Haloactinospora alba: one gene and its partner. The protein of the gene in region 1 binds, or shares a complex with, the protein of each later gene. Links are inferred from orthologs where the notes say so. Each region holds a gene or a part of one and is shown on either strand. Other genes may lie near its edges.

Region 1 (7,111 bases):
GCCCCGCAGGAGGCCGATCGCCCCTACGCCGAGTGTGACAAAAAGCATAACCGCCCCCCAGGGAACCAGCACCCAGAGGAACCAGGGGTATCCGCTTCCGCCCGCGAGGAGGGCGGTGAGCCAGACCGCCAGGCACACGGCGTTCACACCGCCCCACAGGACCCACGGGAGCACCAGGGCCGGATGACCCAGCAATGCCAGTCCGCCCCGCCTCTCTCGGTCCACGGCCCGCTCTTCCACGAACTCGGCGAGGTCCCGTTCCGGGAGGTCCGCGGTGAGGGAGAACAGCTGCCCGCGGGTACGGGCGCCCTCGGCCTCCGCCAGCCGGTCGCTGAGTTCGCCGTCCGCCAGCCGCCCCCGGTCGGCGTGCTCACGCAACAACTGCGCCACCCGATCGCGCTCAGCGTCGGAGGCCCTCATCTGGGCTGTGGAATCGGCCACACGACACCATCCTCACCGGCAGACCGCCGTGTCCGGACACCGTCGCGCCCGCTGGGGAGGTTCCGGCGGGGCGGAGACGGTTGCTGTCGGATGGAACACACGCCGCCCGCGCGGCATTCCGCGCCATCGCGGACACACGCCGCGTTGGCACGGCCGCCGCGGGCGACGGGAACGGCTCAGAACCCGGGGTCGGGGAAACCGAGTTCGGCGAGTTTCTTCTGGTTCTCCGGACGGGCCGTCAGAACCAGCGGCCCGTCCTCGGTGATGGCCACGGAATGCTCGAAATGCGCTGCCCGCTTACCGTCCCGAGTGACCACGGTCCACCCGTCGTCCAGCTCGACCACGTGCCGGTTCCCCTGGGTGGCCATCGGTTCGATCGCCAGACACATCCCCGTCGTCAGTTTCATCCCCTTACCGCGTTTCCCGTGGTTGGGGACGTGGGGCTCCATGTGCATCTGGGTGCCGATGCCGTGCCCGCCGTACTCCAGGACGTTGCCGAACCGGCTCGCCCGGAGGTAGCTGTCGATCGCGTTCCCGATGTCCTCGAGGCGCCTGCCGCTCCACAGCTGCGCGATCCCGGCCCACATGGACTCCTCGCAGGCCTCCATCATCCGGCTGTCCTCCCGGTTCGGAGTACCCACCGGGAACGTGATCGCGGAGTCCCCGTGCCATCCGTCCAGGATCGCACCGCAGTCGACCGAGACGATATCGCCGTCCGCCAGCACCGTGGACGCGGACGGGATACCGTGCACGACCCTCTCGTTCACCGAGGTGCAGATCGAACCGGGGAACCCGTAGTAGCCCTTGAACGACGGAACCGCTCCGGCGTCCCGGATCATCCGCTCGGCTATCTCGTCGAGATCCAGAGTGGACATCCCGGGACGCGCGGACGAACGCAGCTCGCCCAACGTGCGCGCGACGATCCGGCCCGCGGCGCGCATCCGGGCGATCTGGTCCGCGCTCTTGATCTGAACCTCGGGTTCGGCCTTTCGGAACATCAGGAGGAACGTCCCATCGCCGCCAGCGCCCGAGCCGTGACCTCCTCGACCGTTCCGGTCGCGGTGATCGTGACGAGCAGCCCCTCGTCGGCGTAGAACGACACCAGCGGCGCCGTCTGCTCCCGGTACACCTCCATGCGGTGCCGGATCGTCTCCTCCTTGTCGTCCTCCCGCTGGAAGAGCTCACCCGAGCACTGGTCACACACCCCAGCGACCGTCGGGGGGTCGTAGAGGGTGTGGTGGGCGTAGCCGCAGCTCCGGCAGGAACGACGGCCGGAGAGGCGGGTGACCACCTCCTCCTCGTCGACCTTCAGCTCGACGACGGCATCCAGCTCCTCGTCCAGCTCCACCAGGATCTTGTTCAGCACCTGAGCCTGGCTGACGTTGCGCGGGAACCCGTCCAGGAGGAAGCCTTGCAGCGCGTCCTCCTGGACCAACCGGTCCCGGACCATCGCGTTGGTGATCTCGTCGGGAACCAGGTCACCCCGGTCCATGTACTCCTTGGCCTGCAAGCCAAGCTCTGTGCCACCACTCACGTTGGCACGGAAGATATCCCCGGTGGACACCTTCGGGATCGACAACTCTGACGCCAAAATCTGGGCCTGGGTACCCTTACCGGCACCTGGGGGCCCTAGCAGTACGGCACGCACTATCGCAGAAAACCTTCGTAGTTCCTCTGCTGGAGGTGACTCTCGATCTGCTTCACCGTATCCAGCCCGACACCGACCATGATCAGGATGCTCGTACCACCGAACGGGAAGTTCTGGCTCGCGCCGGACGCGCCCATCGCCACCATCGGCAGCAGAGCTATCACACCCAGGTACAGCGAACCGGGAGTCGTCAGCCGCGTCAGCACATAGTCGAGGTACTCCGCGGTCGGACGCCCCGGCCGGATACCCGGGATGAACCCACCATACTTCTTCATGTTGTCGGCGACTTCAGCGGGGTTGAACGTGATCGCCACGTAGAAGAACGCGAACCCGACGATCAGCAAGAAGAACGTCGCCATGTAGACGGGATGGGTGCCGCTGACGAAGTACGTGGAGAGGAAGTCCACGACGACGTTGTCCGAGTCCTGGCCCATCAGCCCGATCGCCAGCTGCGGCAGGTACAGCAGCGAGGAAGCGAAGATCACCGGGATGATGCCGGCCTGGTTCACCTTCAGCGGGATGTAGGTGGAGCTGCCCCCGTACATCCGCCGACCGACCATCCGCTTCGCGTACTGCACCGGGATGCGCCGCTGTGCCTGCTCGATGAAGACGACTCCCGCGATCAGCACCAGGCCGGCAGCGCAGATGAGCCCGAACACCCACTCCGGCTGCTCCTGCCAGATGGTCTGGATCGCCGAGGGGAACGTGGCGATGACCTGGGTGAAGATCATCAACGACATACCGTTGCCGACGCCGCGCTCGGTGATCAGCTCACCGAACCACATGATGATGGCGGTACCGGCGGTCATCACGAAGACCATCGTCACCAGGGTGACGAGGTCCTGGCGGGGCATGTACTGGGCGGCCTGGATCCCGGTCTGCTGGAAGAGCTGGCCGGTGCGCGCCATCGCGATGATGCTGGTGGACTGCAGGACCGCGAGCGCGAGGGTCAAGTACCGCGTGTACTGCGTGATCTTGGTCTGCCCCGCCTGGCCTTCCTTCTTCAGCGTCTCCAGCCGGGGGATGACCACGGTCAGCAGGTTGATGATGATACTGGCGGTGATGTAGGGCATGATGCCCAACGCGAAGACCGCGAGCTGCAGCAGGGCACCGCCGCTGAAGAGGTTGACCAGCGCGTAGACGCCGGACTCGTCGGCGTTCTGGGCCGACTCCACTTGCTCCCGAATCGCCGACGGGTCGATTCCGGGGGCGGGTATGACCGACCCGAGCCGGAAAATGGTCAGAATGAAAATCGTAAAGAGCAGTTTGTTCCGCAGGTCAGGCGTGCGGAACGCACGGACGAACGCACCTAGCACGTCTCCTCCTGCGCGGCTTCGGCGGCGGAACCGAGTCGAGACATCGCGGCCGATCCTGAATCGTCGTAGAGCGTCAGCGCCGGGGGTGGCCCGGAGCTCGGAAACATCGCATCAAGCAAAGGGCACTTTAACACTCATCCGCAGTGACAGCAGGTTACTGGTGCCGACAGTGGGTATAACGACAGCTCAGCATACCCACCTGAGATACGCGCAGGGGCGCCCGCCCGAACCTGACGGTTCGTACCGCGGGCGCCCCTGAACTGGCTGTGCCGGTGGTAGGCCATCGCTACAACTCGGTGGCACTGCCACCGGCTGCCACGATCTTCTCCTTCGCCGATGCCGAGAACGCGTGCGCACTCACTCGCACGGCGGAGGTGATCTCACCCGTCCCGAGCACCTTCACCAGCTCGTTCTTGCGCACGGCCCCCTTGGCGACCAGGTCCTCGACCGTGACCTCACCGCCCTGGGGGTAGAGCTCGTTCAGCTCATCCAGGTTGACGACCTGGTAGGTCTTCTTGAACCTGGCGTTGCTGAAGCCCCGGCGCTTGGGCAGCCGCTTGATCAGCGGCATCTGGCCGCCCTCGAAGCCGGTGGGCACGGTCGAACGGGCCTTGGTGCCCTTGTGGCCACGGCCCGACGTCTTGCCCTTGGAGCCCTCGCCCCGGCCCTTGCGGATCTTGTTCTTGTTCGACCCGGGTGCCGGTTTGAGGTGGTGCAACTTCAACGGTTCGTCGTTGTCGCTCATTTGCTGACCTCCTCGACGTTCACGAGGTGCGCAACGACGTTGATCTGCCCGCGAACCTCGGGACGGTCCTCGTGGACGGCCGTCTTGCCGATCCGCCCCAGGCCGAGCGAACGCAGGCTCTCACGCTGTTTGTGGTTCCCGCCGATCTTGGACCGGACCTGCGTGATCTTCACGTTAGCCATGGTTACGCACCCGCCTTCGTGTCTTCCTGCCGGGCGCGCAGCATCGCTGGCGGGGCGACGTCCTCGATCGGCATACCGCGCCGTGCCGCGATCTGCTCCGGCCAGCTCAACTGCTTGAGCGCGGTCTCGGTCGCGCGCACGATGTTCAGCGGGTTGGCCGAACCGAGGGACTTGGTCAGCACGTCGTGGACGCCGGCGCAGTCCAGCACCGCACGCACCGGGCCACCGGCGATAACACCGGTACCGGGCGCCGCCGGGCGCAGCAGGACGACACCCGCCGCGTCCTCACCCTGCACCTGGTGCGTGATCGTGCCCTGGACCCGGGGCACACGGAAGAAGTTCTTCTTCGCCTCTTCCACACCCTTGGCGATGGCCGAGGGAACTTCCTTGGCCTTGCCGTAACCGACGCCGACCATGCCGTTGCCGTCGCCGACAACCACCAGGGCGGTGAAGCTGAAGCGACGCCCGCCCTTCACAACCTTGGCGACCCGGTTGATGGTCACGACTTTCTCGGTGTAGGAGACACCCTTGTCTGCGGCGCCGCCGCGGCGATCGTCGCGGCGGTCGCGCCGCTCGCCACCGGCGCCGCGCCGCGGAGCTGCAGCCATCAGTGGTTCCTCTTCCCGTCGATAAGATTGCTCTTGACCGAGTTCGTCATTGTTAGAACTCCAGTCCGCCGGAACGCGCGCTGTCGGCCATGGCCGCGATCCGGCCATGGTAGCGGTACCCTCCCCGGTCGAAGACGACCGCGCTGATACCGGCGTCCGCTGCCCGCTGCGCCAGCAGCTCGCCGACCTTGTGCGACTTCTCGGTCTTCGTTCCCCCGACCGCGCGGATGGTCGGGTCCATGCTGGAGGCCGACGCCAGGGTGTGGCCCTGGGTGTCGTCCACGATCTGGGCGACCATGTGCTTGGAGGAACGAGTGACGACCAGACGCGGACGCTGAGGAGTCCCCGAGATCTTCTTGCGAACCCGCAGATGCCGCCGCGCACGGGAAGCCGCGCGCGTGGCCGTTCCCTTGCTGCGGGCCAGCGTCGTGCTCTTCGCCATGCTTACTTACCAGCCTTTCCGGCCTTGCGGCGGATCTGCTCGCCCTTGTACCGCACGCCCTTGGCCTTGTACGGATCGGGCCTGCGCAAGTTTCGGATGTTGGCGGCGACCTGACCCACGAGCTGCTTGTCGATTCCCTCGACGACCAGCTGCGTCGGTTTCTCCACCCGGAAGGTGATGCCCTCCGGGGGCTCTATGGTGATGGGGTGGCTGTAGCCCAGCGAGAACTCGAGGTTCTCCCCCCGGGCCTGCACCCGGTAACCGACACCGGTGATCTCCAGGGTCTTGCTGAACCCGTTGGAGACGCCCTCGACGAGGTTGGAGAGCAGTGCCCGGGTCAGCCCGTGCAACGACCGGGTGTCCGGCTTGTCGTCCGGGCGGTCCACCGTGATGGTGCCCTCGGAGTGCTCGGCGGTGATCGGCGAAGCGATAGTGTGGCTCAGTTCGCCCTTCGGCCCCTTGACTTTGACGTCCTGACCGTCAATCGTGACTTCGACGCCCTTGGGGACCGAGATCGGCAGTCGACCAATACGCGACATGCTGATTTCTCTCCCTTACCAGACGTAGGCGAGGACTTCGCCACCCACGCCATGCTTTTTGGCCTGCTTGTCGGTCATCAGGCCACCGGACGTCGAGATGATGGCCACGCCGAGGCCACCCAGGACACGCGGAAGGTTGTCCTTCTTCGCATAAACCCGCAGCCCCGGCTTGGAGACTCGACGGATGCCGGCGATGGAACGTTCCCGGGTCGGCCCGTACTTCAGCTCCACCACGAGGCTCTTGCCCACTGTGGCCTCTTCGGAACGCCAGCCCTGGACGTATCCCTCCTGCTGGAGGATCTCGGCGATGTGCGCCTTGATCTTGGAATACGGCATCACCACGACGTCGTGGTGCGCCGAACTCGCGTTACGCAGACGCGTTAGCATGTCTGCGATCGGATCGGTCATCGTCATGGCCGATAGGCCCTTCCTCGCTGCGGTTTCCCCAAGGACAGGACGTGTTCCCGCACGCCCTGTTCTCCCGTACTGGTGACGCGGCCCCTCTGGGACCTACAGCGTGGTCATGGGCACTGGCCACAGGCACAGTGCCCGGTTGGTTCATTTGTCCTCTGCGACGGTGCCCTACCGCCCCGCGAGACGCCGACCTGACTCAACGAGGTCGCTCTCGCCCGGCCGGTGGTTACCAGCTCGACTTGGTAATCCCCGGAAGCTCGCCGCGGTGCGCCATGTCGCGGAAGCAGATCCTGCACAGACCGAACTTCCGGAACACGGCACGCGAACGCCCGCACCGCGAGCACCGAGTATACGCGCGAACGGAGAACTTCTGTTTCCGGTTCGCCTTGGCGATCAGTGCTTTCTTAGCCATCCCTCGTCGTCCCTCAAGCTTCCTTGAACGGGAAACCGAGCCGCCTGAGCAGACTCCGGCCCTCATCGTCAGTGGCCGCCGTGGTCACGACCGTGATGTCCATCCCACGCTGCCGGTCGATGTTGTCCGGATTGATCTCGTGGAACATCACCTGCTCGGTCAACCCGAAGGTGTAATTGCCGTTCCCGTCGAACTGCTTGGGCGACAGTCCGCGGAAGTCACGAATCCGCGGCAGCGCCAGGGAAAGCAGGCGGTCCAGGAACTCCCACATCCGGTCCCCGCGCAGCGTGGCACTCACACCGATCGGCATGCCCTCGCGCACCTTGAACTGGGCGACGGACTTCTTCGCCCGGTTCACCTTGGG
Region 2 (7,679 bases), 2.9 Mb from region 1 along the record:
ACGGCGGGGATACGACCCGGCCCTGCTCCTCGCCGAGGCGGCGTGTGCCGACCTGCGCTGCCGGACCGGAACCGTTCGGGTGGTGCGGGCGCTGCGCTACCGCCGCCGTCCCGTCGACCAGGCGGGACTGGGGCGCGAACGGCGCAGGGCCAACCTGGCCGGCGCGTTCACGCTGCGGCCGGAGGCTGTTCCGTCGCTGCGCCACCGCAGTGTGGTCGTCGTCGACGACGTGCTCACCACCGGTGCGACGCTGTCCGAGGCCACGCGTGTGTTGCGCCGGATCGAGGCGGCGGAGGTCCGCGCGGCGGTACTGACCGAACGCCGCTGAACCGCGCCGCACGGGCCCCGCCCCCGGCTGGCGAAGTTTTTACCCGCGGGCGGAACGCGCGCCATCCCCCCGCTGCCGGATGTCGGCGGCCTCTCCGGCAGCGGCGAACACGGAGAATATGCGGCCGGGGACCTGACATTCCGGCGCTGTGCGGTTAGCGTTAAGTGGTATGGCACCCGTCCGGGTCCGTGGTTGCGCTGGGTACGGCGCCTCATGGCAGGCTGCGCGTGCCCGGCAAGCCGAGGCCAGCCGCAGGCAAAACGGCCCACGTAAGGCGACTTTTCGTCGACCGATCACGGTGCGGCTTAGAGGTAAGTCCTGCCCCGTGGAGGGATCGGATATCCCTCCTCAGATCCGGGAGAAGGGCAGTAGTCGCGCTCAAGCGCGGCGGGACCCTCAGCAGGCGAATGTGGGGACGAAGACCAGGTCGGCCGGACGGGTGGCATTCCTCCCCACCCCGGCGCGGCGAACACCGCCGATCACTCTCCCCGTGGCCCACGGTCCGCTTTCGCGGTGCCTCATGGCACCCACTGCGGTCGTGCCGGGACGTTCCCTCCGTACGAGCAGGGTGAGTCCCGGCAGTCTCCTGGGTATACGCATCGTCAAACACGGTCACCCCGAGTGGTGACGGAGAGGGGGTATCGGGAAACGTTGCGCGTCCCGCACAGCGGGGGCTGTCAACCAGAGCCGGGCCGCCGTTCCGCGGCGGCTACGCGATAAAGGGGGTCTTGTGGACATCATCGTCAAGGGTCGACGCGCGAACGTCAGCAACAAGTTCCGGCAGCACGCCGAGACCAAGCTGAACAAGCTCTCCAAGTGGGAGAAGAAGGGCATGAGCGTCGATGTGGAGGTGTCCAAAGAACGCAACCCGAAACTCGCCGACCAGCGGGAACGGGTTGAGCTGACCATCCACACCACTGGTCCCGTCATCCGCAGCGAAGCATCCGCGACCGATCGCTACACCGCGCTCGACCTGGCAATGGGCCGTGTCGAATCCCGGCTACGCAAGGCGGTCGACCGGCGGAAAGTGCAGAAAGGCAACCGTGCCCCCGTTTCGGTTGCGACAGCCACGGCAGGCCTCACCAACGAGTCCGGTGGCGGACTCGGACCTGTCGCCGAACCGTCGCAGTCGCATGTTCCCTCACCCGCACCGGCGCACGACGAGTTCGACAGTGCGTCCGTGGACAGCCAGTTCTCCGACGAGTTCGTGGAGATCGAGACCCAGGGTGAAGCCCCGGTGATCGTCCGGGAGAAGTTCCACCACGCCAAACCGATGACCATCGACCAGGCGCTGACGGAGATGGAACTCGTCGGACACGACTTCTACCTGTTCCACGACGAGGACCGGGACGCTCCGAGTGTCGTCTACCGCCGGAAGGGGTTCAACTACGGCGTGATGCGCCTCATGGACTAGGCGCGCCGTACGGACCGCGCACGCCCTCTCGGGAGTGGTGACAGGCGACACGCCTGGGCGAGGCGCCGACAGAGGGGGTCTTCCGGCCCCGGTGCGGAGCGTCCGATCCGCACCGGCGCTCGGGGGACCCCCACGCGCCGCCGCGACGCGCCCGCTGCCCCCGGCCGGCCGCACGGTTCCGGGGCGCGGCCGCCCGTCGCCTCCTGAGGCCCCGCGACATTCGGACAGGAGAGGGAGGCCGCGGATGGCGACGTTCATAGCGATCGGATACGGCGATCGCGTCGGCTACGACAGCACGGACGGGGCGGTCCGGGACGCGGCCCACGCCCACGACGAGCGACTGCGGGAGGCAGGCGTCGTGATGGGCACCGCTGGTGAGCCGGTGCAGGTGCGCAACCACGACGCTGCGGGGGCGCGAACGGACCAGGGACCGTTCATGCGCTCCGATCTCCCGGTCGCGGGATTCGCGATGATCGAGGCAGCCGACATCGAGGAGGCCACGCGACTGGTCTCGGGGACACCGTGCGCGGTGGCGCAGGGTGTGGTTGAGGTCTGGCCGCTGGCCAGGCCCTGACCGGTCCCGGCTCCCGATCCCCTTCCGCACGGGGCTCGGCGGGAGCCGCTGGGGGCGTTGGGAACGCGCGGTGGGAAGAGCCCCGCTTGGGCCGTGGTAGCGCGGCGCGCCGAGAGCGGGGTCACCCGTGGTCGGAGGAGGAGACCTCCTGGTCGTACTGCTTGATGCGGTGCAACGGGGTGCTGTGCGGTTCCTCCGACTCGTGGCGCGGATCGTCCAGGACGACGTCGGTGAAGATGTCGGTGATCACACACAGTACGGCGCCGACGAGCATGAGCCCTCCGCCGACGGCCAGCAGCCACCAGGCGGGTCCCGTCGCCAGCGACACACCCCCTACGGTGAACCCCACGAACAGGAACGCGACCGCCACCCACGAACCGAAGCGGCCACGGTGGCTGTTGGTGGGCGCCCACGCTCCGCCCTCGGCCTGGTACCCCCGGATGAAATAACGGGCTCGAGTTCTGTCGTTCATTGCGGTGTCCCCGTATCCTTCGTTCCCCAGCACGCCTCACCTCGGAGATAACCGCGGGGTGACCTGGTTAAACCGGACAATACGCCCGGGCGCGTGCCAGCGGAGAACGCGTACCGGAGCGCCACGATGACAGGCTCACTTACGATGGAAGGCTGGGGGGCGGAAACGTCCGGCTCTACGGACGCGGGCCACGATCTGCGAGGAGCGCATAGGAAGTGCCAGCCATACTCGACAAGGTCCTCCGCGCAGGCGAAGGCAAGATCCTGCGTACACTGAAGAAATACAAGGACCAAATCAACTCGATCGAGGACGACTTCGTCGAACTCAGTGACTCCGAACTGCGCGAGCTCACCGACGAGTACCGGGAGCGTCACCAGGACGGGGAGTCCCTCGACGACCTGCTGCCCGAAGCATTCGCGACGGTGCGTGAGGCGGCCAAACGAACCCTGGGGCAACGGCATTTCGACGTTCAGCTCATGGGCGGTGCCGCGCTCCACCTCGGAAACATCGCCGAGATGAAGACCGGTGAGGGGAAGACACTCACCTCCGCGCTGGCGGTCTACCTCAACGCGCTCGCCGGCAAGGGCGTGCACGTCGTGACCGTCAACGACTACCTGGCTCGGCGCGACGCGGAGAACATGGGCCGCATCTACCAGTTCCTCGGGCTCGAGGTCGGTGTCATCAGCCCGGAGACGAAGACGGCGGACCGGCGCGCCGCCTACGCGGCCGACGTCATCTACGGGACGAACAACGAGTTCGGCTTCGACTACCTGCGCGACAACATGGCGCTGTCGCTCCAGGACCGGGTCCAGCGCGGCCACGCCTTCGCGATCATCGACGAGGTCGACTCCATCCTCATCGACGAGGCGCGGACCCCCCTCATCATCAGCGGTCCGGCCGAACAGAACTCCCGCTGGTACACGGAGTTCGCGAAGATCGCCCCGCGGCTGCGGCGCGACACGGACTACGAGGTCGACGAGAAGAAGCGCACCGTCGGTATCACCGAGGAGGGCGTCGCCAAGGTCGAGGACTGGCTCGGTATCGAGAACCTGTACGAGTCGGTCAACACCCCGCTGATCAGCTTCCTCAACAACTCCCTCAAGGCGAAGGAACTGTACAGGCGGGACAAGGAGTACATCGTCAACGACGGTGAGGTGCTCATCGTCGACGAGTTCACCGGGCGTGTGCTGCGCGGCCGCCGGTACAACGAGGGGATGCACCAGGCCATCGAGGCCAAGGAGAAGGTGCGGATCAAGGACGAGAACCAGACACTCGCCAAGGTCACCCTGCAGAACTACTTCCGGCTGTACGACAAGCTCTCCGGTATGACCGGTACCGCCGTGACCGAGGCGGCGGAGTTCAACCAGACGTACAGCATCGGCACGGTCGCCATCCCCACCAACGAGCCGATGATCCGCGACGACCAGAAGGACGTCGTCTACAAGAACGAGGACGTCAAGTTCGAGGCGGTCGTGGAGGACATCGCCGAGTGCCACGAGCGGGGGCAGCCCGTACTGGTCGGGACGACCAGCGTCGAGAAGTCCGAGCTGCTGTCCAAGATGCTCAAGCGCCAGGGTGTTCCGCACGAGGTGCTGAACGCGAAGAACCACGCGCGGGAGGCGTCGATCATCGCCAGGGCCGGCCGGCTCGGTTCGGTCACGGTCGCCACCAACATGGCCGGTCGCGGTACCGACATCATGCTCGGCGGCAGCCCCGAGTTCATGGCCGACGAGGAGCTGCACGAGCGCGGGCTGCAGCCGCTGGAGTCCCCCGAGGAGTACGAGGCCGCGTGGCCGGAGGCGCTGGAGCGGGCGAAGAAGGAGGTGGAGAACGAACACGAGCAGGTTGTCGAGGCCGGCGGTCTCTACGTGCTCGGAACCGAACGCCACGAGTCCCGCCGCATCGACAATCAGCTCCGTGGGCGTTCCGGCCGCCAGGGCGACCCGGGGCAGTCGCGGTTCTACCTCTCGCTGCAGGACGACCTGATGCGGTTGTTCAACAGCTCCAAGGTGGAGCTCATCATGGAGCGGCTGAACATCCCCGACGAGCAGCCGATCGAGTCCAAGGTCGTCACCAAGGCGATCCAGTCGGCGCAGAACCAGGTCGAGCAGCAGAACTTCGAGATCCGCAAGAACGTTCTGAAGTACGACGAGGTCCTGAACCGCCAGCGCGAGGTGATCTACGACGAGCGCCGCAAGGTGCTGGAGGGCGACGACCTGCGTGAACAGGTCCAGGGGATGATGGACGACGTCCTGGACGGTTACGTGCGCGCCGCGACGGCCGAGGGCGACGCGGGCGACTGGGACCTGGACCGGCTCTGGAAGGCGTTCGGCCAGGTCTACCCGATCAGTTTCACCGTCGACGAGCTCATCGACGAGAACGGCGGCGAGCTGAGCACGCTGACTCCCGACATCATCTCGCAACGGGTCGTGGAGGACGCCCGGGAGGCCTACGAGCGCCGGGAGGAGGAACTCGGCTCCGAGGCGATGCGGGAGGTGGAGCGCCGCGTCGTCCTGCAGGTCATGGACCGCAAGTGGCGCGAGCACCTCTACGAGATGGACTACCTCCAGGAGGGCATCGGCCTGCGCGCCATGGCGCAGCGCAACCCGCTGATCGAGTACCAGCGGGAGGGCTTCGACATGTTCCAGGAGATGCTGGCGGCCATCAAGGAGGAGTCGGTCGGCTACGTCTTCAACGTCGAGGTGCAGGTCAAGGGGGAGAAGCAGGAGAGTTCGGCGCAGTCGGTCACCCCGGCCAAGGCGGCGGCCGCCGCCGCGGCCAACGGCGGCGCCGTGGCCACCGCCCCCGACCAGGAGGAGGACAGCTCCGCGGAGGAGGGAACCCCCTCCGCGGAGACCGGGGAGGAGGGATCGGAGCCCTCCGCCGAGGGGCAGGACGTCGTCGTCTCCGGCTTCGGCGAGGGCCGACCGGACCGGCTGCAGTACTCCGCCCCGGGTGAGGACGGTACGGTGCAGCAGCGCACCGAGGACGCCGAGGACCCCTACGCCAACGCCTCCCGCAACGAGCCGTGCCCGTGCGGCTCCGGCAAGAAGTTCAAGAAGTGCCACGGCGACCCGAAGGTCCGCGCCTGAGACCCGCCAGCGGCCGGCCCCGCCCGCGGGGCCGGCCGCGCTCGGTGCGGGAAGGGCGACGGCGCGGTTCCGCGGACCGGAACCCGCCGTGTTACCGCTGGTGTCCGCTCACCGGCCGGTGGGCGTCCCACCGTGCTCCGTTCCGCCGACCGTCGCGAGCACACGGTCCGCGAGTTCCGTGACGGGCCTGGCATGGCCCGTGTCGATACGGTCCAGCCCCAGCCGGTCCAGACTGTCGACCACGTGCCGCTGGTACCGCGCCGCGCGTGCCAGGAAGGCGTCGACCAGACGCTGTCGTTCGCTGGTGGCGTCCTCGTAGCGGCTCTCCGCGTGGATACGGGAACGCAGCACGGTGTCGTCGGCGGTGAGCCACACGGCGGCCGTGCGCGGTACCGCGAGTTCGGCGACGCGGGCGGGCAGGACCGCCGAGCCCTCCAGGACCAGGCCGGTGCCAGTGCCGTTCCCGCGGGCGCGGGCGGCGACCAGCTCCGCGACCGTGGGCCACAGGCGTTCGTAGTGGTCGAGTACGGAGGCGACCAGTTCGTCGACCGAGAGCCTTGCGTAGTGGTCGGCGACGTGGGCCGGGACCTCCCGCCCCGGCGTGCTCCAGGGCCGCCCCGGGTGCCGCGCCAGCCCGTCCGTCGACCGGTGGGTGAAACCGAGCCTGTCCGCCATGGTCCGGGCGAGGGTCGACTTCCCGGTGTGTGACGTCCCTCCGAGCAGTATCACCCGTGTCTCCCGCATCCCGGTGAGCCTAACCGCCGCGCGGCCTTCCCGGGAGGGAGCACCCGCGCGGGAAAGCCCGGCTCTGCGGTGGTCACGGGCACGTGCCGGCCACCGGGCCGGGGAACTTCTGTTGCCCGCCGATCCCGTGGCCACCAGGAATTCACAACCGGGCCGCTGTGGTCACCCTGCGGTCACCACAGCGGCCCGTTCATCCCGGGGCGGCGCTACCGCGCTCAGCCGGAGGAGCCCGAGGACGGCGGCTCTGAGGAGTCACCGTCCGAGGGTCGCTCCCCCGAGGAGCCGGAGCCCGTCGAACCGGAGGAGCTCTCCGTGCTGGAGGAGCTCCCGCTCGCGTTGTTCTGGTCCGGGTTGGTCGCCACCGAGGGTTTCTCCTCGACCGGCTCCCGTCCCGGCGTGGGCAGGTTCAGCGCCTTGATCAGGAAGTAGAACACCACGAAGTAGAGCGCGAAGTACACCACTCCCATCAGCAGTACCCAGCCCAGTCCGGTGGTGTTGGACTTGGTCGCGTTCAGCAGCATGTCGATGCCGCCGGCGGAGAACCCGAAGCCCAGGTGGGCGTCCAACGCGTTCAGCACGGCCATCGAGATCCCGGTCAGGATCACGTGCACCACGAACAGCACGGGGGCGATGAAGATGAACGAGTACTCGATGGGCTCGGTGATGCCGGTGACGACGGCGGTGAGGGCGGCGGAGATCATGATGCCGCCGGTGGCCGCGCGCTGGCTGGGGTGGGCCACCCGCCACATCGCCAGCGCCGCCGCGGGCAGGCCGAACATCAGCACCGGGAAGTAACCGGAGAGGAAGCCGCCCGCCGTCGGGTCGCCGGCCAGGTAACGGTTGATCTCGCCGTGGACGACGTTGCCGGTCTCCGGGTCGGAGTAGCTGCCGAACACGAACCACACCACCGAGTTGACGATGTGGTGCAGCCCGAACGGCAGTAGCAGGCGGTTGACCACGCCGTAGACGCCGGCGCCGACCGCGCCGGAGCCCACGATCCACTCACCGAGGTCGGTGATCCAGCCGCCGACGGTGGGCCAGATCAGACCGAAGGC

The links. The genes of interacting proteins can lie anywhere in the genome.
Region 2: the proteins of secY (region 1) and secA are in contact, whole or in part, in a crystal structure (PDB 3DIN), measured with the Thermotoga maritima proteins. The link is inferred for Haloactinospora alba from one-to-one orthologs. Residues at the interface, in WP_004081795.1 of Thermotoga maritima: Glu108, Gly109, Glu110, Glu111, Ala236, Glu237, Arg238, Arg239, Ile240, Thr241, Ile242, Gln243, Tyr244, Ala245, Arg246, Arg247, Val248, Thr249, Gly250, Arg251, Arg252, Val253, Tyr254, Gly256, Ala257, Ser258, Thr259, Tyr260, Leu261, Pro262; in WP_004082002.1 of Thermotoga maritima: Glu261, Ala262, Arg263, Lys300, Ala301, Arg302, Thr303, Ile304, Ile305, Leu323, Tyr324, Asp325, Pro326, Val329, Ser330, Tyr333, Ile336, Lys340, Phe345, Val349, Glu363, Phe364, Tyr374, Ser375, Gly376, Gly377, Glu393, Ile395, Thr482, Ser483.

The regions. Positions count from the first base shown.
Region 1 is NZ_VFQC01000001.1:3,290,854-3,297,964, forward strand. What follows is about bases 1,248-4,134. They hold secY (preprotein translocase subunit SecY), read right to left. Parts: upstream 3,406-4,134; coding sequence 2,089-3,405; downstream 1,248-2,088. Other genes in these bases: map (type I methionyl aminopeptidase), read right to left, coding at 1,248-1,439; FHX37_RS14765 (adenylate kinase), read right to left, coding at 1,439-2,077; rplO (50S ribosomal protein L15), read right to left, coding at 3,692-4,134. Outside these bases: FHX37_RS14755 (DUF1707 SHOCT-like domain-containing protein), read right to left, coding at 1-441; more of map, read right to left, coding at 618-1,247; more of rplO, read right to left, coding at 4,135-4,150; rpmD (50S ribosomal protein L30), read right to left, coding at 4,147-4,332; rpsE (30S ribosomal protein S5), read right to left, coding at 4,335-4,940; rplR (50S ribosomal protein L18), read right to left, coding at 4,993-5,382; rplF (50S ribosomal protein L6), read right to left, coding at 5,385-5,921; rpsH (30S ribosomal protein S8), read right to left, coding at 5,937-6,335; FHX37_RS14805 (type Z 30S ribosomal protein S14), read right to left, coding at 6,562-6,747; rplE (50S ribosomal protein L5), read right to left, coding at 6,761-7,111. UniProt on the Escherichia coli protein: The central subunit of the protein translocation channel SecYEG. Consists of two halves formed by TMs 1-5 and 6-10.
Region 2 is NZ_VFQC01000001.1:348,712-356,390, forward strand. What follows is about bases 2,626-6,080. They hold secA (preprotein translocase subunit SecA), read left to right. Parts: upstream 2,626-3,003; coding sequence 3,004-5,880; downstream 5,881-6,080. Other genes in these bases: FHX37_RS01635 (hypothetical protein), read right to left, coding at 2,626-2,788; FHX37_RS01645 (hypothetical protein), read right to left, coding at 5,989-6,080. Outside these bases: FHX37_RS01620 (ComF family protein), read left to right, coding at 1-328; hpf (ribosome hibernation-promoting factor, HPF/YfiA family), read left to right, coding at 1,059-1,742; FHX37_RS01630 (YciI family protein), read left to right, coding at 1,987-2,316; more of FHX37_RS01635, read right to left, coding at 2,438-2,625; more of FHX37_RS01645, read right to left, coding at 6,081-6,624; FHX37_RS01650 (PTS transporter subunit EIIC), read right to left, coding at 6,840-7,679. UniProt on the Escherichia coli protein: Required for protein export, interacts with the SecYEG preprotein conducting channel.